3 regions of the Mesorhizobium sp. AR02 genome follow, and region 3 is predicted to be linked to each of the others. Evidence: riboswitches for the same ligand, from Rfam matches in the RefSeq annotation. Region 3 holds a riboswitch; each other region holds the start of a gene.
What was found. A riboswitch is a leader RNA that binds a small molecule or an ion and turns the genes downstream of it on or off. The one in region 3 is predicted to bind glycine.

Region 1: it holds a riboswitch for glycine, as region 3 does, so the genes downstream of both, DBIPINDM_RS22675 (FAD-dependent oxidoreductase) here and gcvT (glycine cleavage system aminomethyltransferase GcvT) in region 3, are expected to answer to the same signal.
Region 2: it holds a riboswitch for glycine, as region 3 does, so the genes downstream of both, DBIPINDM_RS01685 (D-amino acid dehydrogenase) here and gcvT (glycine cleavage system aminomethyltransferase GcvT) in region 3, are expected to answer to the same signal.

The regions. Positions count from the first base shown of each region.
Region 1 is NZ_CP080531.1:3,816,758-3,824,450, reverse strand. It holds gene DBIPINDM_RS22690 (ABC transporter substrate-binding protein) at 1-164, opposite strand, end outside; gene DBIPINDM_RS22685 (ATP-grasp domain-containing protein) at 816-2,045, shown strand; gene DBIPINDM_RS22680 (S9 family peptidase) at 2,153-4,306, opposite strand; glycine riboswitch at 5,108-5,204, shown strand; partial or broken gene DBIPINDM_RS22675 (FAD-dependent oxidoreductase) at 5,251-5,466, shown strand; gene DBIPINDM_RS22670 (IS66 family transposase) at 5,484-7,082, opposite strand; partial or broken gene DBIPINDM_RS22665 (D-amino acid dehydrogenase) at 7,169-7,693, shown strand, end outside.
Region 2 is NZ_CP080530.1:391,263-398,955, forward strand. It holds gene DBIPINDM_RS01670 (glycine C-acetyltransferase) at 1-1,161, shown strand, start outside; gene DBIPINDM_RS01675 (M24 family metallopeptidase) at 1,217-2,386, opposite strand; gene DBIPINDM_RS01680 (GlcG/HbpS family heme-binding protein) at 2,578-3,009, opposite strand; gene DBIPINDM_RS01685 (D-amino acid dehydrogenase) at 3,047-4,285, opposite strand; glycine riboswitch at 4,424-4,513, opposite strand; gene DBIPINDM_RS01690 (hypothetical protein) at 4,805-5,392, opposite strand; gene DBIPINDM_RS01695 (ISNCY family transposase) at 5,510-6,886, opposite strand; gene DBIPINDM_RS01705 (hypothetical protein) at 7,331-7,657, opposite strand; partial or broken gene DBIPINDM_RS01710 (transposase) at 7,654-7,693, opposite strand, start outside.
Region 3 is NZ_CP080531.1:6,324,629-6,332,321, reverse strand. It holds gene gfa (S-(hydroxymethyl)glutathione synthase) at 1-97, shown strand, start outside; gene DBIPINDM_RS34875 (YaiI/YqxD family protein) at 161-628, shown strand; gene DBIPINDM_RS34870 (DUF1345 domain-containing protein) at 659-1,336, shown strand; gene DBIPINDM_RS34865 (cytochrome b/b6 domain-containing protein) at 1,434-2,315, shown strand; gene DBIPINDM_RS34860 (molybdopterin-binding protein) at 2,317-3,108, shown strand; gene DBIPINDM_RS34855 (hypothetical protein) at 3,317-3,745, opposite strand; gene DBIPINDM_RS34850 (hypothetical protein) at 3,906-4,907, opposite strand; glycine riboswitch at 5,162-5,248, shown strand; gene gcvT (glycine cleavage system aminomethyltransferase GcvT) at 5,398-6,498, shown strand; gene gcvH (glycine cleavage system protein GcvH) at 6,504-6,872, shown strand; gene gcvP (aminomethyl-transferring glycine dehydrogenase) at 6,890-7,693, shown strand, end outside.

The sequences.
Region 1 (7,693 bases), 2.5 Mb from region 3:
GCAAAGGGGTTCATCGTGTCGGGGGCAACGGTTGCGCTCATGCGCACGATGTGATCGTCGCATGACGATGCGGCGAATGCTCTTACGTTCATGACCCAAGGTACTGTCGAGAACGCCAGCATTGCCTTCAAAGCCGAGCGACGGCTGAGTGGCCACTTATCCATTCTTCTCTCCCTTAACAGCTTAAAATTCCGTTCGATCGCCCCCTGATACGAAGCAGCCTAGACGTGCGTCGGTTGACCGCGTAGAGACGCGCGACGCCGTTTAAAGGCTACAGACCTGCAAAAATGGGTTCCAAAGGCGCCCTATCACCGATGCCTGCAAGAGGCCGGTGATCTCGTTGACCCCTGCCCCGTAAAGCAAAGCCCGCGGCGCGTTAGAGGATCTCCCCGCTGGAGCGGGAAGCTCGGAAGCGCGATTTCGTTGCAAGCGATATTGGTTCATATTGTTCCCCTTTTTTGGCGCCCAAGCATTAAATGGCCGCTTCGAAAGCTAGCGATCCCGCCCGTGTATTAGCACATCAAAAAACAAGGCTAATTGAAACAGACGAGCCATAATTCGTTTGTGTTTGATCGGAATGCATACGCGCGTGCAACTGAGGGGGTAGATGCGTGTCGCCCAAGCGCCTCTCTGCTTGGCAGGTGACTAAACGGTGCCCCGAACCCAATACCTAAAATTTAACAAAATCTTTGCAACCGCAAAGAGCAGACAGTGGTAGGTTCGCCACCAAGTCTGAGGTCAGGAACAGCTAAGGAACTGATATCGAGTTTCCCTCGGACCGCCGCACAGCTCGCAACGTAGGGGGTTAACAGTCAATGGCAAGAAGAGCACTCATACTCCTTGAGGGCCATAATAGATGTACTGGTCTTCTATATATTCAATCGGCAAAGAATCTTGGTCTTCATCCAATTATACTGGCGTCTGATCCAGATTGTTACGAATACATCGCGGCGGAAAGGGTGGAGGTAATCCGGGTCGATACACGCAATCTCGATGCGCTGGTTCGCGAATGTTCTAAACTTACAGTAAGCAATGATATTGCTGGCATTGTGAGCACTGAGGATTGCGCCTATGCGACAGTCGGCAGGCTCTGCCGGCATTTTGGTCTGCCAGGACCGAACCCTGCATCGATTGAGCGATGCTGCGACAAATTCATTCAACGTCGGCTCCTTGCGGAGGCGGGCGTTCCGGTACCTGCTTTTCGCGTGGCCTCAAATGCGAGGGACGTAGAAAGCTATGCTACGGAGATCGGCCTGCCGGTGGTTCTTAAGCCAGCCGTCGGCGCCGGCAGCAAAGGTGTCCGATTGTGCCGCGACGTCGCAGAGGTAGCCGAACATGCGGCCTATCTATTGGAAGGCAAGCATGTATGGCAGTCTTCGCCGAGGATACTGGTCGAAGAATTCGCGCAAGGCCTCCAATATATCGCTGAGATAATGGGAAATGAGGTAATTGCGATTGGTGCCGCTGACTTCGGGCCCCCGCCCCATTTCGTCTATCGTGAATTCACCTTTCCGGCCCCGCTGACCGATGACGAGCAAAAACATATCGCAGACGTCTCGTTGACCTGTTTGCAAGCTCTCGGCCTTGGCTGGGGGCCAACGAATATTGAACTCCGGTGGACGAAGCGCGGCCCAGTCGTCATAGAAGTCAATCCGCGTCTCGCTGGTACACCTGATCCTCAACTGGTTCAGCTGGCTTACGGGCTCGATCTTATCACCGAGCACATCAAACTTGCCATCGGTGACGGATGGGACTTGCGCAAAAGGCATTCGCACACTGCAGCCGCACGAATCCTGATTGCGGATCGCGATGGCACCATCGATTCGATCGCTTGCGAGAGTCGGGCGGCCGCTGTATCAGGTGTCGCAGAGGTCAAATTCTATATAGAATCCAAGACGCCGATTGTCAGGACAGGCGATTCCCGAGACTGGATCGGCCATGTCATGGCCGCTTCACCCAGTCTTCCAGAGACCGAAGTCGCACTTCAGCGCGCCGTCGAACTAATCAGTTGGTCGATCACGCCATTTCCGGCGCCTGGCGAATAACAGCGATCAGCGGCCTCTGAGCAGTCTGACGTCTTTGTCATCAGAGCCGCCACTCACATAACTTCCCGTCTGACCACAGTCTGTCAGGATATGCGGACTGAATCCGCTCAGCTGCTCGGGCGTCGGAGATGATCGAGCACCCAGGCCATCCGAAAAGCTGCTTCCTCGGCTACGCTAGGTCCGTGTGAACCGCTGCTGTGACCGCCCACCGTCCGCATGCGGAAGACAAGATTGGGGTCGTGATCGGCTGCGCAGAACCGGCGCTGCGCTACGTAGCGGGCGGGCTGGTAGTAGAGCACCTGGCCATCGTTGAGCGCAGCATCGACGTAGGTCGGCGGAAGCGGACGATCGGCGCTGAGATTGTAGTACGGATCGTAGCTACGGAGGTACCGATACTCGTGGACGATGTGGGGGTCTCCGTATTCCGCCGTTTCAACTCGCGCGTACGGCATTGTGAAATCCAGCTCGGTATCCAGGATGTCAGCTAGTGGAACTTCGGCGAGCACGGCGCAGAACAAGTCGGGCCGCAAGGCGGCGGTAGCAAGCACAACACCCCCACCGCCGCTCTTTCCGTCGATCACGATACCGTCGAGGGTGGCGAACCCCTGCTCAACGAGCCCCTCTGCAGCGGCGATCAAATCTGTGAAGGTTGTGCGCTTTCGATCGCCGGTGGCCGCTTCGTGCCATGGGTATCCAAGCTCGCCACCCCCGCGTGCGTGCACGATGCCGAAAGCAACCCCTCGATCGAGCAGGCTCAAGCGCTCGGTCATGTACGAAGGCCACGCGAAGAACGAGGGCCATCTCGTTACCCCGTAGCAACCGTACACGTTCAATAACACCGGCCCAGGGCTCGTTCGATCGCGCCGCGCGACCAACGAGACAGGCACCTGCACCCCGTCTTCCGCCTCCACCATGACAACCGTCGCCACATATTGAGCCGCGTCAAACCCCGGAATGCTGGCTTGGTAGCGGACTGCTGATGTGCCCTCGGTGAGATTATGCTCAATGATCAAGTCCGGCGTCACGAACGAACTGATTCTATACATCAGCCTCGAGCCTCGGAACGGATGCCTTGCGACCGAATAGTGCCCCCCCGCCGACAAGCCGACCGTTAAGCTACAGCTCGGCTCATCAGGAACGATCGTGGCTCCAATCCGACCACTTTCGTCGCGCGAGACCAGACGGGGACGGAGGCCGACTCGCTCCAGGAGTACCAGCTGGTGTTCGAGTACGTGCACCTCCTCGAGCATCACACCGTCCCGATGCGGCACCACCTCTTCCCAACCCGAGGGTGACGGGTCGTCAATCGGCGTACGCACGAGCCGCCAATACGGTCCGGTGTCATCAACGTGGAACAGGAACTTGTCCTGCCAGTGCTCGGCAAACACCTGGTGACCCAGTTCCCGCGTCACTAAACGGCGCCACCCAACGCCCAGCTTGTCGGCGGGAAGGCACCACACTTCCACTGGCCCCCGACGAACGCCCTTTACATCCAGGAACAGCCAGGCGCCGCTATCGGAGCGCCTTATCCCCACGTTCAGTCGCTCGTCCGCCTCCTCGAACACGACCTCAGAACTCCCCGCTGCAACGTCCAGGCGGATAAGCTCATGGCATTGTCGCCGCAAGTCCGGCCGCTCCCGCGTGAAAAACAGGGTATAACCATCTGCGGCCCAAGCTGCCGTCACAGCCTGCCTCGAGCCCTGCCAGACGTCACGGCCGGTCTCCATGTCCCGCACCCTAAGCTCGTAGTTCTCGGCACCGATGACATCGAAGCTGAAGGCCACGTAACGCCCGTCGTCACTCGGCTCGAAGACACCGAGCCGGTAAAAGACCTCGGCCCCTTCGAGCGCGTTCGGATCCACAACGAGCTCGGCCGAATCTGCGCCTAGCGGCCGCCGCCACCATCGCGAATGTAGAAGGCCCGGCTCGGGTCTTTGGAAGTACTCGAAAGGGCCAACCTGGAACGCTGGTGGGGCGCCCTCGCAAGGCCGACGGCCTTCAATCTCGGCGACGAGCTCCGCCTTGAGGTCTGTCAAGTGAGCTGTCACTTGGTCCGCGTAGCTGTTCTCTGCTTCCAGATACGCGCGGACATCCGGATTTGTCCGATCGCGAAGCCAGCCGTATTGGTCTATTGTGACGTCGTCATGGAGGATCCGGATTCGTGGTTCGACGCGGGGAAGCGGCGGCGGCATGCGTTCGGCTCCCAGCACGTGGCCGGCCGGCACGGACACGAGACCCATCATTGGCTCGTCTTTGTTCATCATTGCTCCTCTTTGTTCTTCTTATGCAGATCTGGCGACCTTCATAGACGGGTGTATGCGAAAGCCTTCGTTCATCTCGGCTGACCTCTCGGCCGGCACGAGTAACTCGCTTGTTGAACATGGGAAGACACCATTCCGAACGGGGCACGCGTCCGTTCTTCGCGGCGAAGGTTAGCGCGTCGATTTCCCCGGTCTTGTCGCATCTTGAAACTTCAATCGCGGGTTAGAATTATTGCTCCACGACCTCGAAAGGATGACATGTGAGAGCGAAGGCTTTGCGCCAAACTACGGTGACTGATGAAATGTGGATCACACAAACCGATGTGGTTTGGGATGCGAGATGCACTTGGGGCTACCGAAGGATGCCGTGAAGTTCTCTGATAATTCCGCAAAATTGGCCAAAATCGCAGCCTCGGGCCCGTTAGGCCATACGGGGATACGCTCTGAAAGGAACCGCTCCGCTTTCGCCACTCGCCTTTTTGTGCGACGCCAAGCTAAGAACGCTCTGCAAAATGTGGCCGGCTACATTTGATGCGGAGAACCCGCCCGCCCGGATCTGTGAGGGCGAAAGCCTATGGCTGAGCTAATCGGCCGCGCCCCTTGGGCACGCTTGAGCTCATATCGCCAGAAAGCCCGAAAGATTGGTCCGTACATTTCAGCCCCGCAGAGAAAATGGCGATCAATGGCGTGACCTATCGGCGTATAGGTGCGCCGTTCAAAGGCTGGACAGGAGAGATCGGCAACTGCCGACGCCGACGGAGCAACCCCCCAAGGAAACTCTCAGGCAAAAGTGACCGCACCGCCGAACGATCTGGAGAGAGACGCCACGAGCGTCCACCGAAGGGGAAAGCCGGCAGGTCCGGTTAAGCTCTCAGGTACCCGAGACAGATTTGGGGATTCGCCGCGGGCCAACCTCGCACCCATTGCACTGTTCGGAGTTTGACATGCCTAAAATCATTGTAATTGGCGCCGGAATTGCCGGCGTGTCGACGGCTTATGCGCTGTTGGAGCAAGGCTACGACGTGACCGTGGTCGAGCGGCGTCGTTACACCGCGATGGAAACCTCGTTTGCCAACGGTGGCCAGTTGTCCGCAAGCAATGCCGAAGTCTGGAATCATTGGTCGACCGTGCTTAAGGGAATCAAGTGGATGCGTAACCGGGGCAGATTACCGGGCAGTCAGGCTTGAGCGGCTTGCCTAACGAGATCCGGGAGCGGCGGAATCGACTCTTGTGTTGGTATGCCGAGGCGGTCGCCGAGATAGCGGAAGAATGAGACGTCGAGCTTGATGCAGGTCTTCATCAGGCCGAGCAGGACGTCGCGGGCGTTCTTGCCTGCCTCGCTGACGGTTCCGCCGGAGATCTTGCGCTTGGTGACGAAGGTGCGGATGTCGTTTTCCGAGCCATTGGTGTGGAGCGGGATCTCGGGACGATCGAGAACGCGCAGGAGTTCATGCTTGCGGCGATGCAGCCTGGCAAGAAGCCGGTCGAGCATGACGTAGCCGGTTCGTCGTTTGAACAGGCGCTCGAAGCGGGCGCGCAGGGCCGCCGCGCGGCGCGGACAAGGAGCACGCTGGTAGCTCTGGAGGTCGCGATAGAACCACCAGATCAACTGGCGCATGATGTCGACGGCCTGACGTTGATCCGGGGTCACGGGTATCAATTTATGGACGAGCCGCTCGGCGTGGACCCAGCACAGAGCATGGTCGCCGATGCGGAACTGGCCGGCATCATCGGACACGACCACGGTATCGCCAAGAAAGCCGTGGTGGCGGATCGCTCCCCACATCGCCCCTTCGGTGGCGATCCTGACTGGGTTGGGCTCAACCGCGAGCTGGTCGAGGCCGAGTGCGGCCAGATGCGCCTGCCATGCGGCGCTGTCGGCAAATGCCTTGTGCGGCGCAGCCGCCAGCCGCGCGATCACCGGACCGGCGAGGTTGCGGCCGCGCATATAGGCCAGGGCCTCTTCATTGATGAAGTAATCGCTGTGCCCGGCACGCAGCGTCGCCAGGAACGCCTCCCGTGACTTCGATCGCCCGGTGCGGAACGCGGTGAAGCGGCGGTCGCCGATCTGGGTGGTGTAGCCGTCCTGGTGGGCGTGGCGCGCCGACGTATCATCGACGGTGATCCAGGGCGCCGTAGCCAGCCCGGCGCGCAGCACGTCACGGTCCTCCGCCGCGAAGGCCTCCAGGCCCTCCGAAATCAGCCGCACCACCTGGCGCTTCGAAATGTCGACCCCGATCCCGGTCAACAACGCCGTCAACCGCTCCGTCGTCACCTGGCCTTGAATGTGACAGGCCAGAATGAAGCGGCGCAGGTTCGCGCCCCAGCCGCCGATGATCCCCGCCGGCAAGGGCGCCACCATCGTTTCGCCGGTCGGTGTCACCCAGCGCTCGCGGCGATAGCGCACCACCTCGGCCGACAACGCCAGATCGCGCACCAGGATCGTCTCATACCCCTTGAAGCGAGAGCCCGCAGGAGCGCTCACCGCAACCGTCACCTCGCGGCTCACGCGACCGCCGTCGCGCTTGGCGCCGCGCCGGCGGCGCTTGCCCTTGCCAGATGTCGGCTGCGTCGCCTTCTCCATGCCCGATGGCTTGGTCGGCTTGACCGGGGGACGCGGCGGCAGGTCCTTCAGCCGGGCGATCTCATCCTTTAGGGTCTGGTTCTCGGCGCGTAGCGCCTGGTTCTCGATCTCAAGGCTCTCGACCCGGCCTTGAAGACCGCGCACTTCGCCGATCAGCGCAGAAACCAGCCCGCGGAGTTCCGCGAGCGACAAGCCTTCAAGCGAATCAGTCGGTGGTAACATCACGCAAAGGGTGAATCACGAACGCACGCGCCTGCAAACCCCCACCGCCCGGTAATCTGCCCCGGTTACAGTGGATGCTTCGGCGGGATGCCCCGCTCCTCATGAATCCTACTCCGTCGTGGCACAAGTACAGCTGGCTGCTTGAATTCGTGTCCAATATTTCGCGATATCGCGAGAACACGATTGAAACGACCCGCCTGGCTATCGCGGCCCGTAAGCACCTCTTCGAGATCGCTGACCGCGAAGGCATCGACTTTGATCACGTCCATCGCGGTATCCTGCATGTTTGCTGGGACAAAGCTGGCTTCGACCACGCGTTAAAGGTGAACGGGATGCTGAATGAGGGTGGCCTCGACCGGCGTCCGGTGACGCCCAGCGAACTTGCCGGGATTGAACCTGCACTGCATGGTAATTTTTATGGAGGATTTTACACCCCGTCGGATTCTACCGGCGACATCCACAAATATTGCGCGGGTTTGGAAAAGGCCTGCATAAAGCTAGGTGCCCATTTCATCTATGACGCTGAGGTGACCCGGGTTGAACGTGGAGATCGCTTTAACCTCATTTGCACAACTGGTGGC
Region 2 (7,693 bases), on a different replicon from region 3:
CTCTCGAACGAACTCGCCGGCCTGAAATCGGCCGGCCTCTACAAATCCGAACGGGTAATCACCTCGATGCAATCGGCCGAGATCGAGGTCGGCGGCGAGAAGGTGCTGAATTTCTGTGCCAACAACTATCTCGGCCTCGCCGACAGCGCCGAATTGCGCGAGGCGGCCAAGCAGGCGCTCGACCGCTATGGCTACGGCATGGCCTCGGTGCGCTTCATCTGCGGCACGCAGGAAGAGCACAAGCAGCTGGAAGCGACGATTTCGTCCTTCCTCGGCATGGACGACACCATCCTCTACGGCTCCTGCTTCGACGCCAATGGCGGTCTGTTCGAGACGCTGCTCGGCGAGGAGGACGCCATCATTTCCGACGCGCTGAACCACGCCTCGATCATCGATGGCGTCCGGCTGTCGAAGGCAAAGCGTTTTCGCTACGCCAACAACGACATGGCCGAATTGGAGTCGCGGCTGAAGGAAGCGAAGGATTGCCGCTTCCGGCTGATCGCGACGGACGGCGTGTTCTCGATGGACGGCATCATCGCCAATCTGAAAGGCGTCTGTGACCTCGCCGAGAAATACGACGCCATGGTCATGGTCGACGACAGCCATGCCGTCGGCTTCGTCGGCAAGAACGGCCGTGGCTCGGCCGAGCATTGCGGCGTCGAGGGCAGGGTGGACATCATCACCGGCACGCTCGGCAAGGCGCTGGGCGGCGCCTCCGGAGGCTATACATCGGGCAAAAGCCAAGTCGTCGATTGGCTGCGCCAGCGCTCACGGCCCTATCTGTTCTCCAACACGCTGATGCCGGCGATCGCCGGCGCCTCGATAAAAGTGTTTGACATGATCCGCCACGGCGATGCGCTGCGCGAACGCCTCTATGCCAATGCCGCGCGGTTCCGATCCGAGATGGGCAAGCTCGGCTTCACGTTGGCCGGCGCCGACCACCCGATCATCCCGGTGATGCTGGGCGAGGCGACGCTGGCGCAGGAGGTGGCGGCGCGCATGCTGAAGCGCGGCATCTATGTCATCGGCTTTTCGTTCCCGGTGGTGCCGAAAGGCCAGGCGCGCATCCGCACGCAGATGTCGGCCGCCCACTCCAGCGCCGACATCGACCGCGCCGTTGCGGCGCTTGCGGAGGTAGCAAGGGAACTTTCGGTTATATGACCCGCCTCTAAATCTCGCCGCAAATCGGAGGTTCGGGCGAGAGCCTTGAACCCCATCAGCCTATCTGAGCTAGCTGCTTCGGCGCCCGAACTGTGAGCAGCTGGGCCTTTCCTTCAGTGACCACGACCGTTTCCTCGTGGAGGACGATTTTACCGGGCTCGTACTCCAAGGCAGGCTCAATGCAGAGCACCATGCCCGGCTGCAGCATCGTCTTGTCCTCCAGTCGAATTGACGGCGGTTCGGTCAGCCGCAACCCAAGCCCATGTCCCATGCGTCCGTTGCTATTGAGGTCCGCCCCACCCGAAGAGAGTGCTTTGGCCATCTGTTCAAAGACAAATCCGGCGGTAACGCCTGCTGTCGCCGCTTGAAGGCCAATCTCGTGCGCTTCCCAAACCTTCTCTTGAGCATACCGTAGGGCATCTGTAGCCCTGCCAACCTGGTAGTTGCGATCGTAATCGCAGAAATACCCGTCGAAGGTCGTACCCGTGTCGATGAAGAGCAGGTCACCATCAGCGATTGGCCGGTCCCTTGGCCCGCCCGTAATCTCGAAAGGCCCGCCGACGTCGGATCTGCAAATCAGGAACGGGATAGCGCCGGCGCCGCCCATATTGAGGCGACCGCGGAATTCCCGAAGGATCGTACGTTCCGTATCGCCGATTTTAACGAAATCGGGCACTTGGGCGTATACGGCACCCGCGATGTCGACAGCCTTTTTGATCTTACTGACCTCGGCCGCGCTCTTGATCATGCGGAGCTGCCAAATGAGGCTTGCGCCATCGACAATCTCGACGCCTTTCAGATCACCGATGATCGCATTCAATTGCGTTACCGGCATTCCCAGTCGCAATTCGAAACCAAGCTCGGCCCCGACCCGTCCGTGTCGCCGGGGCAGGTCGGACATCGCAGCGACAACGAGAGATGTGCCTTCATCCTCGGGCCTAGGCGACGGCCAGGATCTGATTTCCTTGATCCATGTCTTCTCGATGATAGCCCTTCCGATCTCTGGAATGATTGCAAGGGGCGCCCCGGTAGCAGGCACTAGCACGAACCAGGGTCGGGTGTAGCTCTCCCAGAACGTGGAATCGACACCGATGAAGTACCGGATATTGTCCATCGAAGTGAGCAACAAGCCATCCAGGCGATGTTGACCCATCAACTGCTGAGCCCTGGCGACACGCTCTTCGAACTCAGACGGCGCAAATCCGTAGGAGGCTTGCTGATCCATTCGACAACCCTGTCTATCCAAACGTTCTCGACCTTGGCGGCTGCATCTGCCCACCATCCTAAAGGCGCTCAGTGCACGAAAGATGCCAAAATCGCGCCGGCGGCGCAGACGCTATTTCAAATGTGCCTGATCGTCCGCGAGATCTTCGTCACTTGCCCGACGGGCACAAGGCCTTTCGTTGGTTGCCCGAATCAGGCCGCTTGAGCATTCAAACCGCCTATCTCGATTGCTTCCACGGCCACTGCTTCATCGTTGTCAGATGTATCTCCGGTAATCCCTACCGCACCAAGCAACCGACCGGCCTCGTCTCGCACCAGGACGCCCCCGGGGACGGGAACAATCTTTCCGCCTGATATAGCGGTCAGGCCGGCTACAAAGTGAGGTCGGTCGGCTGATGCTTTGTCGAGCCAGCGCGAACCGAAACCGACGGCCAAAGCTCCGTAAGCCTTGCCGAATGCAATTTCAAAGCGGAGCATTGAAGCCCCGTCCTGCTTCTGAAACGCGACCAAGTGGCCGCCAGCATCCAGGACCGCAACGCTCAAGGGCTTAAGACCCTTCCCGCTTGCTGTAGAGCACGCCCGACTAATGATGGAATTGGCAACTTCCAATGTCAGCTTGGTCATATTGGATTTTCCCTTGAGCTTGTTAACTGGGCGTCTTCTATGCCGCCATACGAGCATCGACCGGTAGATCGGCAGCCACAACCGTGGCCAGCATGGCCGATGTTGCAGCAGAAAGCGTCCACCCTAGATGCCCGTGTCCCGTATTATAGAAGACACCTGGAACCCGGCCTTTGCCGACCCGGGGCATCATGTTCGGCATCATGGGTCGCAGCCCTGCCCACGGCACAACGTGTTCAGTTACCACTTTCGGGAACATCATCCGCGTCCAGTCGACCAAAGGTCTGATGCGATCTTCACGGATGTCGAAATTGACGCCGTTGAACTCTGTAGTACCTGCCACGCGCAGGCGGGCTGCGCCGAGGCGGCTGGTCACGATTTTTGCGCGGTCGTCCAGAATGCTTACCCAAGGCGCCGAGGAATCTGCCGCAGACCCCTCCAACTCCACCGTAATTGAATAGCCTTTCACCGGATAAATATTGATGCGATCCCCGAGCATCGCAGCGATATCGCGGCTATTTGTTCCCGCACACACTACAATGCCATCGGCTTCTAGCGTCAGATCGGCGCCATCAGTTGTGCAAACCAGGCTAAAGCGATCCCGGTGTTCAATCCGGATCACCGCAGCGTCATAGATGAATTGGGCGCCGCGCTTTGTGCAGGCCTTCTCCAAACCCGCGCAATATTTGTGGATGTCGCCGGTCGAATCCGACGGGGTGTAAAACCCTCCATAAAAATTGCCATGCAAGGCAGGTTCAATCCCGGCAAATTCGCTGGGCGTCACCGATCGCCGATCGAGGCCGCCCTCGTTCAGCATCTCATTCACCTTTGACGCGTGATCGAAGCCGGCTTTATCCCAATAAACATGCAGGATCCCGCGACGGACGTGATCAAAGTCGATCCCTTCACGGTCGGCGATCTCGAAGAGGTGTTTGCGAGCCGCGATAGCCAGGCGGGTCGTTTCAATCGTGTTCTCGCGATATCGCGAAATATGGGACACGAATTCCAGCAGCCAGCTGTACTTGTGCCACGACGGGGTAGGGTTCATGAGGAGCGGTGCATCCCGCCGAAGCATCCACTTGATGCCCTTGAGGACGGTCGACCAGTGATTCCAGACTTCGGCATTGCTCGCGGACAGCTGGCCGCCGTTGGCGAACGACGTTTCCATCGCGGCATAGCGGCGCCGCTCAACCACAGTCACGTCGTAGCCTTGCTCCAACAAAGCATAGGCCGTCGACACACCGGCAATTCCGGCGCCAATTACAATGATTTTGGGCATTCTGAACTCCGAACAGTACAATGGGGTGCGAGACTGGCCCGCGGCGAATCCCCAAATCTGTCTCGGGTACCTGAGAGCTTAACCGGACTTGCCGGCTTTCCCCTTCGGTGGACGCTCGAAGCGTCTCTCTCCAGATCGTTCGGCAGTGCGGTCACTTTTGCCTGAGAGTTTCCTTGGGGGGTTGCTCCGTCGGCGTCGGCAGTTGCCGATCTCTCCCGTCCAGCCTTTGAACACCACAACTATACGATCATAGACCATACCTTGGTCGCCATTTCGATATCTGTGCTGAAATGAGCGGATCATTTTTCCGGTGTTTTTGACCGATATGAGCCCATCGTGCCCGATTTGAGAAATCGGCTGAGAGTGGTCCTGGCACACTGGTAAGCGGTTGACATCGCACCTGATGAGGTCAGTTCGTCTAAAGCTGAGCGGAAGCAGCACTGCCGGCCTATAGGCCCCGATTTAACATAATGGATATTATCGGTACATCGACAAGCAATTGATTTCAAATAGGATTCGTCAAGTTCCATAATTTATATTATGCAACATTCGCAATCCCCGTTTGTATGTGTTCTTGTACTTCATGAACATGCCTTGGAGATTATGCGTTACTGAGATCTCTGGCAAGATGATCAAGAGCGAGCGCATTGCGAAAAGCAATGAAAGCGCAAGGCTGGACGCCGCCTCCTCAAGCTCGTCCCTCTCCACCTTGGGCTCCAGCGTCAAGTGGACGTGGCCGTCCTTATCCTTAAAAACGTGACGGTGCAGCGACGTCCAGCTTACATGCAATGCATCGGCCGATATTTCTCGGTAGACGTGACTGAGTCTTGGCACGGGCGAGTCGATGTCGGAAACTTGCAAGCGCTGCTTGGGGCCGTGCATTCGCTTGATGAACCCATTGAGGACACTGGCCTGGTCCTTGGGTAGTCGGCCTTCATTGACAGCCAGATGCCGTTTGGCGCGAGAACGCCTGCTGTGCTCGTCGTCCTCTTTCAATCGGGTGAGGTATTGGGGGTCAGTTTCGGCGGCATAGAGGTGTAGGGCACAATCGATGACTGACCGGCAGGCGTTCCTGAAGGCCAGTTCTCGCCTGGCATCGATAAGCACCAGGGCGCTTCTTGGCGCCGACGTGAGCACCCGATCGGGCGTCGGCTGGTCAGGGTTGCGCAGCCCGATCGGGGGCGTTCCAATAGGGCTCCTCGGCTTTAGCTTTGAGAGCTGACTTCACTCGGCAGCATCCAGCCTTGCCAGCGCTTGTTGTCGACGCGCGATGACAGCAGGATCATTCATGAAATCCTTCCTACGCCCCGGCTTCCTGTCGCGCTTCTGATAGCCAGTCTGTTCGCTGTTCGTCTTAATCTTCGGCGCGGGCCGAGCCTCATCTTGCTGGCTCTTGATCCAGGATAGAACCTCGCCAAGCCGCTTGTTCTCGGTGACCGCGGCGTGGGTGACGCGCTGCTCTTTGTCGAAGACAGTGTAGGGCAGGGAGCATGCCTTCCACCGAACATCCAGGCGACCGTCGGCGAACTCGTAAATATCGACATATCTGCCGACCAGGCCGCATGAGATATCGTTCTTCTCCAGCATGATCTGCTTGCGTTCGTAGGAGAAAGACAATTGCTGGCCGACATAGCGCTGCTCGCGTTTGCAGAGCAGGTCGCGGAGTCGATCGGCCGGCATGTTCAAGACACGATGCAGATTGTCCGGCCGGGTGGGGATCTTCGCAAACTTGTCGTTGAAGCTGGTCGTGAATGCCGGCAGAAAAGCGTTGGCTTCTTCGATATCTGAGATGCCAGCAAGACGCAGTTCCTTCACAAGCCGGTCCTGCAGCGTGCGATTGACACGTTCTACCCGGCCCTTGGCCTGGCTCGAATTGGCGCACAGGATCTCGATGTTGAGCTCGGACAAGGCTCGGCCGAATTGCGTCATGCCGCGGCCGGCACGAGCCTCGGCCTTCGCCACCCGAAATACCGTGTGCTTGTCGGAATAGAACGCCACTGGGCAGCCGTGCGCCTTCAGATAAAGATCCAAGGCCTCGAAGTAACTGAACGTGCTCTCCGACTTCACGAAGCGCAGTTGCTGAAGCTTGCCGGTCGCGTCATCGATGAAGACGAGCAGGGTGCATGGACCGCCCCGCTCCTCGAACCATCGATGCTCGCTGCCGTCGATCTGCACCAACTCGCCATAGGCTTCGCGGCGCAAGCGCGGCTGATGGAATGTCCGGCGCTGCTTGCGCGACAGCCAGATTCCGGCCTCAGCCATCCATTTGCGCAGCGTCTCACGCGATACGGTGACACCATGATCCTCAGCCAGCTTCTCAGCCGCAAGCGTCGGGCCGAAGTCCAGATAGTGTTCGCGGATGAGCGATAGAGTGAAGTCCCGAACGCCGTCGACAATCTGACGGTTCGAGCGTCGGCCGCGCGCCTTGTGTCGCAGCGCGGAGGCACCGTCGATTTGGAAAGTCTTCAAGAGCCTCTGGACCTGACGCCTGGTCAAGCCGAGCACATGTGCTGCCGTGACCGTTGTCATCCTTCGCTCGATGATCTTCGATAGAACCTCTATGCGTTGCAGCTCGCGTTCGCTCATCAACACCAATCCCACCTACAGTCTCCCTCGCTATCGGTGCCGGGGAGAATGGCATTCAGCAAAGCGGAAGCGACATTCCTACTTTGCAGAAGTGGGACATTTTAACTTTGCTCGTACACGCAAAAGTGGCATAATATAAATTATGGAACTGACTAGTCATTGATACTATTAACTAATTCGGTTTGCCATTCTCTATCCACTGTGTCGCGGATACATCCAGAAACCGGCCAAGTGAACGCAAATAGGCAACGATCTCCAGCTTCAGAAAATCGCGATCGCCGTGTGCTTCAGCTCAGACTCCGCGTCGACCATCTCCTCGATGTCTCGGAGCATGTTGCTGTGGTGACCTACGGCACAAATGTCGCATCCGGCCTTGATGATTTCATCTACAAGGCCGGAGTTTCGCTCGCCTGCATTAGTCTCATCCTCGTCTCCCTTGGGCGCGGCGCCCGGTCTAGTCTAGCAGGTTGTTGAAGAAGTCCACTTGCGGGCGGCGAAGTCTGCTTCGTCACCGCCATGGAAGCAGATTTGTCCGTTGATAGAGCCGTCTGGTTGGATTTCGGCCCAGCCATTGCCTTGGGCGTCATCCATTTCGTCATTGCCTTGCCAGGAGAAAGCGACATTGTTGCTGTCGCCCGCTTCGAAGATTTGCCCGATGACGCAGCCGAAGGCGAATTCGCCGGAGCCATCGGCCGCGAACTCAATGTAGGCGGGCTCCATCATGTCGCGATAGTCCTCGACATAGTCGGGCATCGCGATGATCCGCCAGCGGCCGATGAGGCTCATGCCGGCACCGCCAGCAGCTTGGGCAAGCGGATCAGA
Region 3 (7,693 bases):
GACAATCGGGCTGGAGCCCTATGACTGCCTCAACCCTGGCCTGATGGATTATATCGCCACCTGGACGGCGAAGAAGTCCGGCGCCCTGCCGGCCTGAACGCCATAAGATTTCAGGCAGGGGCCGGACACGCTTCCGGCCCCTGTCCGTTTCGGAGAGACAATGCCCGCACCTGCCATCTACGTCGACGCCGACGCCTGCCCGGTCAAGGCCGAGGTCGAAAAAGTCGCCGAGCGCCTCGGTGTCGTCGTCACCTACGTCTCCAATGGCGGCTTGCGGCCATCGCGCGACCCGATGATCCGCAATGTCGTGGTCTCCAAGGGCGCCGACGCCGCCGACGACTGGATCGTCGACAATGCACGCGCCAACGACATCGTGATCACCGCGGACATCCCGCTCGCCGCCCGCGCGGTGGCGCTCGGCGCGCATGTACTCGGGCCCACCGGGCGCCCGTTCACGCCGGAAACCATCGGCATGGCCGTCGCCATGCGCGACCTCAAACAGCATCTGCGCGAAACCGGCGAAAGCAAGGGCTACAATGCCAGCTTCGCACCGCAGGACCGCTCGCGGTTCCTCGGCGAACTCGACCGCATCTTGCGGCGCGCCCTGAAATCCGCCACACCCAGCTAGAAACCGAGCGCCATCCAGGTGGAGACCGCCATGGCCGCCGAAACCCCGGTCAAGAACCCCATGCAGCGCCACATGCTGTTCGCAATGTCGGCCTGCTTCGGCGCTGTGGCGTTTGTTGTGACATTGCTGCTGCACGCCCCGCTCGCCTACTCGATCGGCGCCAATGCATTTTTCGCCGCCTACGTCATTCTTGTCGTCAGCCAGATGCCAACGTTCACCGGTAAGTATCTCAGCAAGAATGCGCGCGCCACCGACCTGCCGGTGCTGGTCATCTTCGCGGTGACGCTTGTTGTCGTCGGCGTTACCGTTGTCTCCTTGTTCCTGCTGATCAATCAGAAAGGCAGAGGGCATCCGGTTGAACTTGGCTTCGCGCTGCTGTCGATCCCGCTCGGCTGGTTCACCATCCATGCCATGGCGGCGCTCCATTATGCCCATGTCTACTGGATGGACGGCGATGCAGTCGACACTGAGACCAAGAAGAAAATCCCGGTTGGCGGATTGTTGTTCCCAGGCGACAAACGGCCGGAAGGCTGGGATTTCCTCTACTTCTCGGCAGTCATCGGCATGACGGCGCAGACCGCCGACACCAACATCTCGACCACGCATATGCGTTGTGTCGTGCTCGTCCATTCGATCCTGTCGTTCTTCTTCAACACGATCATCGTCGCCGCGGCGGTCAATCTCGCCGTCAGCCTGGGCGGTCCATAATAAATCCGTGATCGGGTGAAACATCGGTTTGGATCGCGACGTATCAGGAGGACAATGAACGCGCAGGTCGCGCCGCGAGGCCGGGAGACGAGACAAGATGGAATCGGTTGCCAGAAGCCAATCCGAAATTGGACCGGGCGTTCCCGCTTCGAACGACAAGACGCTGATCTACCGGCAGTCGCGCTGGACGCGGCTGACGCACTGGATCTGGGCCATCTCGCTGTTCTTCATGCTGCTATCCGGCCTGCAGATCTTCAACGCCCGACCGCAACTCTACATCGGCAAGCAATCCGGCTTCGGCTACAACAACACCATTTTCGAAATCGGTGCCGAAAACACGAGTGCCGGTCCACGCGGTTACACCGAAATCTTCGGGCACCGCTTCGACACGACCGGCGTGCTTGGCTGGTCAGGTCCGCCCGGCAACGAGACGGCGCGCGGTTTCCCGTCCTGGGCGACCATCCCGTCCTACTATGATCTCGGCACCGCCCGCGTCGTGCATTTCTTCTTTGCCTGGATCCTGACGACGACCTTGATCGTCTGGCTGGTCGCCAGCCTGATCAACGGCCATATCAGGCGCGATCTCGCGCCGCGCCTCGACGACCTCAAGCGGCTGCCGCAGGACATCATCGACCACGCCAGGCTGAAATTCCACCACACACGCGAATACAACACGCTGCAGAAGATGGCTTATGGCGGCGTGCTGTTCGTGCTGTTGCCGCTGATGATCATCACCGGCCTCGCCATGTCCCCCAGCATGAATTCGGTGCTGCCCTTCCTCAACGAGCTGCTCGGCGGCCGGCAGACGGCGCGAACCATCCATTTCACCGTCATGCTGCTGCTGGTTGGCTTCTTCATCATCCACATCCTGATGATCCTGGCCGCCGGCCCGATCAACGAATTGCGCTCGATCATCACCGGCTGGTACCGCACCGATCCTCCCGCGCATGACGACAAGACGAGCGAGAGGAGTGCCTGACATGGCGAAGTTCCAGATCAGCCGCCGGAAATTCCTGACTGCCGCCAGCCTCGGCGCCTCCGGCATCATGCTGTCGGGCTGCGACGCCTTCGACAGCCAGTTGAGCATCGGCAGCGGCCTGCGCAGTTTCCTCGAAAACGCCAATGGCCTGACATATCGCGCGCAACGCCTGCTTGCTGGCCGTGACGCGCTGGCGCCGGAATTCACCGAAGCCGATATCCGCCAGCCGCAGCGGCCGAATGGCGTCACCGCGCCCGACGATGACGACTACAAGGCCCTGCTCGCCAACAATTTTGCCGACTGGCGGCTGGAGGTCTCCGGCCTCGTCGAGAAGCCTTTGTCGCTCAGCCGCGAGCAGATCATGAACATGCCGAGCCGCACCCAGATCACCCGCCACGACTGCGTCGAAGGCTGGAGCTGCATCGCCAAATGGACCGGCACGCCGCTGTCGCTGGTGCTCGACCAGGCCGTGGTCAAGCCGCAGGCGCGCTATGTCATGTTCCATTGCCTCGACACGATCGACCGCAGCCTGTCCGGCGACATCAAATATTACGGCACGATCGACCTGATCGACGCCCGCCATCCGCAGACGATCCTGGCCTATGGCCTGAACGGCAAGCCGCTACCGGTCGAAAACGGCGCACCGCTGCGCGTCCGCGTCGAGCGCCAGCTCGGCTACAAGATGCCGAAATATCTCTACAAGATCGAATTAGTCGACGGCTTCGCCAATGTCGGCGGCGGTCGCGGCGGCTATTGGGAAGACAATGGCTACGACTGGTATGGCGGCATCTAGAGCAATTCCAGGAAAAGTGTGAACGGTTTTCCCGGGAAAAGCGCGTAGCGCTTTCCCTAGGGAATTGCGTCAAAACAAGGACTTAGAGCGGGTCGCCGTTTCGGCGAAACGGTGAACAGCTCTAGCCTCGCCACAAAATGATGATCGGCCCGTGGGAGCCACGGGCCGATCGCCAATGCCGTGCTATGTTTGAGCCCCCCGGCCCCGCTCAATAGCCGGCGTAGATCCACTGACAGTTGTTGTAGGAATCACAGCTGTAGTACCAGTAGCCGTCGCTACGCGCCGTTTCGCCGTTCGACGTCGCCATGCTGGCGACGGCATCGGCCTTCTTGGCGTCGGCGCCCATTTCCTTGGCCATCTTGGCCATCTTGCCGGTGTCCATGAGCGTCGGCTTTCCGTCCTTCACCTTGGCGCCCTGCTCGGCCACCGGACCGGCCTCGGCCAGCATCCTGGCGGCGACGAGCATCGCCTCGCCGTCCTTGTCGGCCTTGGCGATGTTGGCCAGCGCCACGGCTGTTTCGACCTTGGTGCGCGCGTCAGCCTGTTGTTGCGGCGTCATCCCGCCGGCGAAGGCCAGCGTTGTCGAGCCAAGGCCGGCGGCAAAGGCAAGAGCAAGCATCTTACGAAGCATGGTCATGTTTGTACTCCCCAGAGAGTGGACGTCCCCACCCAACACTAGAGGAGTTTCATGGCCGACGAACCCTATCGAAACAGATAGGGTGCTTTCCGGCCTGCCGTCCCTTGTATGGCAACACTACAACGTCACGGAGGAAGCGACGCTGCGGACGCTTGTTCTTTCAGGCCACCTTGTCGAGCAGTGGCCTCAGCGCCGGATGGATCTCCGGCGAGGCATGCTTGATCAGGGTCAGCAGCGCGCGCTCGTTTTCGTAGAGAGGCCTGTCCACGCCGATATGTCCGACCAGCCATTTGGCTTCGCCGGCATCGATCGTTTCGGCGCGGCGGGCCAAGGCCTCGGCCGCCCTGTTCTTGGCTTCCCACTCGGCCTCGATGTCATCCGGGGACCGGTAGGCCTCGATGATGCCGGCAAGGCCACCGGAGACCATGCGGCTGAAGAAGCCGCCGATGTCCGGATCGGCATGTTCGAGGAAGCTTTCCTGGCGCAGCGCCACATCGCGGGTCGGGGCTTCATAGCCGGCCGAGCACATGACGAAATTGGCGATCGCCTTGACGAACAGGTCGTTCCAGGACGGATCGTTCTTGGCCTGCGCGGTCTGTTCATTGATCTTGAACAGCACCTCGGCCTCGCCGCGGGTGATGGCGATGTTGCCGTCGCCGCCATGGGCGTGGAGGATGCGACGCAGCAGCTCAACTTCCGCCTTGGCGATCAGCCCGGGCACCAGCGCGCCGCCCAGCATCAGCGGCCCCTTGCCGTCGATGACGGCATGAGCGACCTGCTCCAGCGCATAGACGCAAAGCTTGCCCGGCGACGATCGTGCTTCTTCCAGCACGTGGACCAGCAATTCGAGTTCGGTTCGGCTGTCGACCATGCCGTCGCGCGAGATGATGCGGACCAGCCAGTCGGCGTTGTCCTGCGAGATATAGCCCGACGGCTTTTCCTGATGGACGATGTAGTCGGTCACCGCCTCGACGAAGAACGGCGCCCACTCCGCGCATTTGTCCCGCGCCGTCTGGTCGAGCGCGAACAGCGCCTCGGCCTCGCCTCGGGTCACCACGCCGTCGGCGAACACGTCGCGGCGCAGCATCACCACATCTTCCGGGGCAATGCGATTCTTCGAGGTCAGCCCCGCCACCGGCGCGCTCATGATTAATTCGCCCATTGTCGTCCCCGTCCGCCCCAAAGCGTTACATCGGCCCGCTATATCAGGAGTGTCTTGAAAAACCGGCAAACGGCGTGGTTAGCGAAGACTTGTCGGCCAATGCATGTCGCCCAAAAGTGTGCAGCGGTTTTGGGAGAACGGCATGCATCAAAACAAAGGTCTAAAGCGCGACGCGCTTTAGATGTCGCTGGGAGGTGACAAGGTGTCGCCGACGGGCTATGGATGGCGCGTCGAGGACTTGAGGTTTTGAGTCCTACCTGTTTGCGGGAGAGAGCAGCGAGAGCTGCCGCCGAAGGGGAAATCGCCCGAAATCTCTCAGGCAAAAGAACCGTAGACGGGAAAGACACTCTGGAAAGTCGGGGCTTGCCCCCGCGCCGAAGGTGTAAGCGCCGCTGACAGAGTTCCGGCTGCGCGAGTCTCTCAGGCTTCAGACAGAGGGGCACGGACTGGTCGCCATTCGCGGCCGATTGCGTGCGACTCTGGAGACGACATGACGGGCGACGACTCAAAACACCTTCCCCTCGAAGATATCCACACAGCCGCCGGTGCGCGCTTCGGCGCCTTTGCCGGCTGGTCGATGCCGCTGACCTATCCGGCCGGCGTCATGAAGGAACATCTGCATACCCGCGAACATGCCGGCCTGTTCGACATCTCGCACATGAAACTGTTCGAGGTCAGCGGACCAGGCGCGATTCCCTTGCTCAACCGCGCCTGCCCGCTGGATGCCGGCGCGCTCGAAATCTCGCAGTCGAAACTGTCCTTTTTCCTCAATGAAGCCGGCGGCATCTTGGACGACCTGATCGTCACCCGCCTCGGCGATACCAGGTTCATGGTGGTCGCCAATGCCGGCAACGCCGTCGCCGACGAAAAGCATTTGCGCGCGCTGGCCGCCGATTTCGATGTGAAGGTTGAGCCGCTCGACCGCGTCTTCCTGGCCATCCAGGGACCCGAAGCCTGGGCAGCTCTCTCCCGCGCGGGCATCGAGACCGGCTCGCTGCTGTTCATGCACGGGGTCGAGCCACGGAAAAACTGGTTCATGAGCCGGTCGGGCTATACCGGCGAGGACGGTTTCGAGATCGGCCTGCCGGAGGCCGCCGCGCGGGATTTGGTCACAAAGCTACTCGAGGATGAGCGCGTGCTGTGGATCGGCCTTGCCGCGCGCGACAGCTTGCGGCTGGAGGCAGGGCTTTGCCTGCATGGCCAGGACATCACGCCGGAGACGGACCCGGCCGCCGCCGCGCTGATGTGGGCAATCCCCAAGGAAATCCGCGCTTCCGGCGCCTTCATCGGCGCCGATGCCTTGCGCGCCGCCGTCGAACGCGGCCCGGCGCAAAAGCGCGTCGGGCTGAAGCCGGAAGGCCGCCAGCCGGTGCGCGCCGGTGCTGCTTTGTTCGATGCCGACGGCAATCCCGCCGGCCATGTCACATCGGGCGGCTTTGGCCCCTCGGCCGGTCATCCGGTTGCCATGGGCTATGTCGCAACAGCGCTGGCAAAGCCCGGCACAAGGGTTTTCGCCGATGTGCGCGGTACAAAAATCCCCGTCGATATCAGTTCCCTGCCCTTCACCCCTCATCGCTACCGCAAAGGATGAATTCCATGGCAACGACCTATTTCACCTCAGATCACGAATGGCTCCGCGTCGAAGGCGGCATCGCCACGGTCGGCATCACCGACTACGCGCAGGAGCAGCTCGGCGATCTCGTCTTCGTGGAACTGCCGGAAACGGGAAAGAAGCTGGCCAAGGGCGATACCGCCGTCGTGGTCGAATCCGTCAAGGCGGCCTCGGATGTGTATGCGCCGGTCGATGGCGAGATCACCGAGGCCAACGGCACGCTGTCATCCGACCCATCGCTGGTCAACTCGGCGGCAACCGGCGCCGGCTGGCTGTGGAAGATGAAGCTTGCCGACGAAAGCCAGCTCGCCGGCCTCATGGATGAGGCCGCCTACAAAGCCCATATCGCCTGATAACAGGACTTAAAACGATGAGCACAGCACTTACCCCCTTCTCGGCCCGCCATATCGGTCCTGGCGTCAACGATGTCAGAGCCATGCTTGCCGTGATCGGCGTCCCCTCGGTCGAGACGCTGATCAGCCAGGCCGTGCCGAGATCGATCCGCCTCGACACGCCGCTGACTCTGCCCGCGCCGGCCAGCGAAGCCGAAGCACTGGCCGAATTGTCGGCGACCATGGCGAAGAACACGGTGCTGAAGAGCTTCATCGGCGCCGGCTATCACGGCGTCCACGTGCCGCCGGTCATCCAGCGCAATCTGTTCGAGAATCCGGCCTGGTACACCGCCTATACGCCCTATCAGGCCGAGATCAGCCAAGGCCGGCTCGAAATGCTGTTCAATTTCCAGACCTTGGTCACCGAACTGACCGGCCTGCCGGTGGCATCGGCCTCGCTGCTCGATGAAGCAACCGCTGTCGCCGAAGCGGTCGGCATTACGCTTCGCCACCACCGCGACAAGCGCACCAAGGTGGCGTTCGCCGGCGCGCCGCACCCGCAGACGCTGGATGTGGTGCGCACCCGCGCCGAACCGCTCGGCATCGAGATCGACGGCGAAACGATCGATGACAACACCGCCGCTTTGCTCGTCTCCTGGCCTGACACTTTTGGCGTCTATGGCGACCACAAGGCAGCGATCGACAAGGCACGCGCCGCAGGCGCGCTGGTCGTCTTCATCGCCGATCCGCTTGGCCTGACGCTGACCGATGCGCCGGCGAAACTCGGCGCCGACATTGCCGTCGGACCGATGCAGCGCTTTGGCGTTCCGATGGGCTTTGGC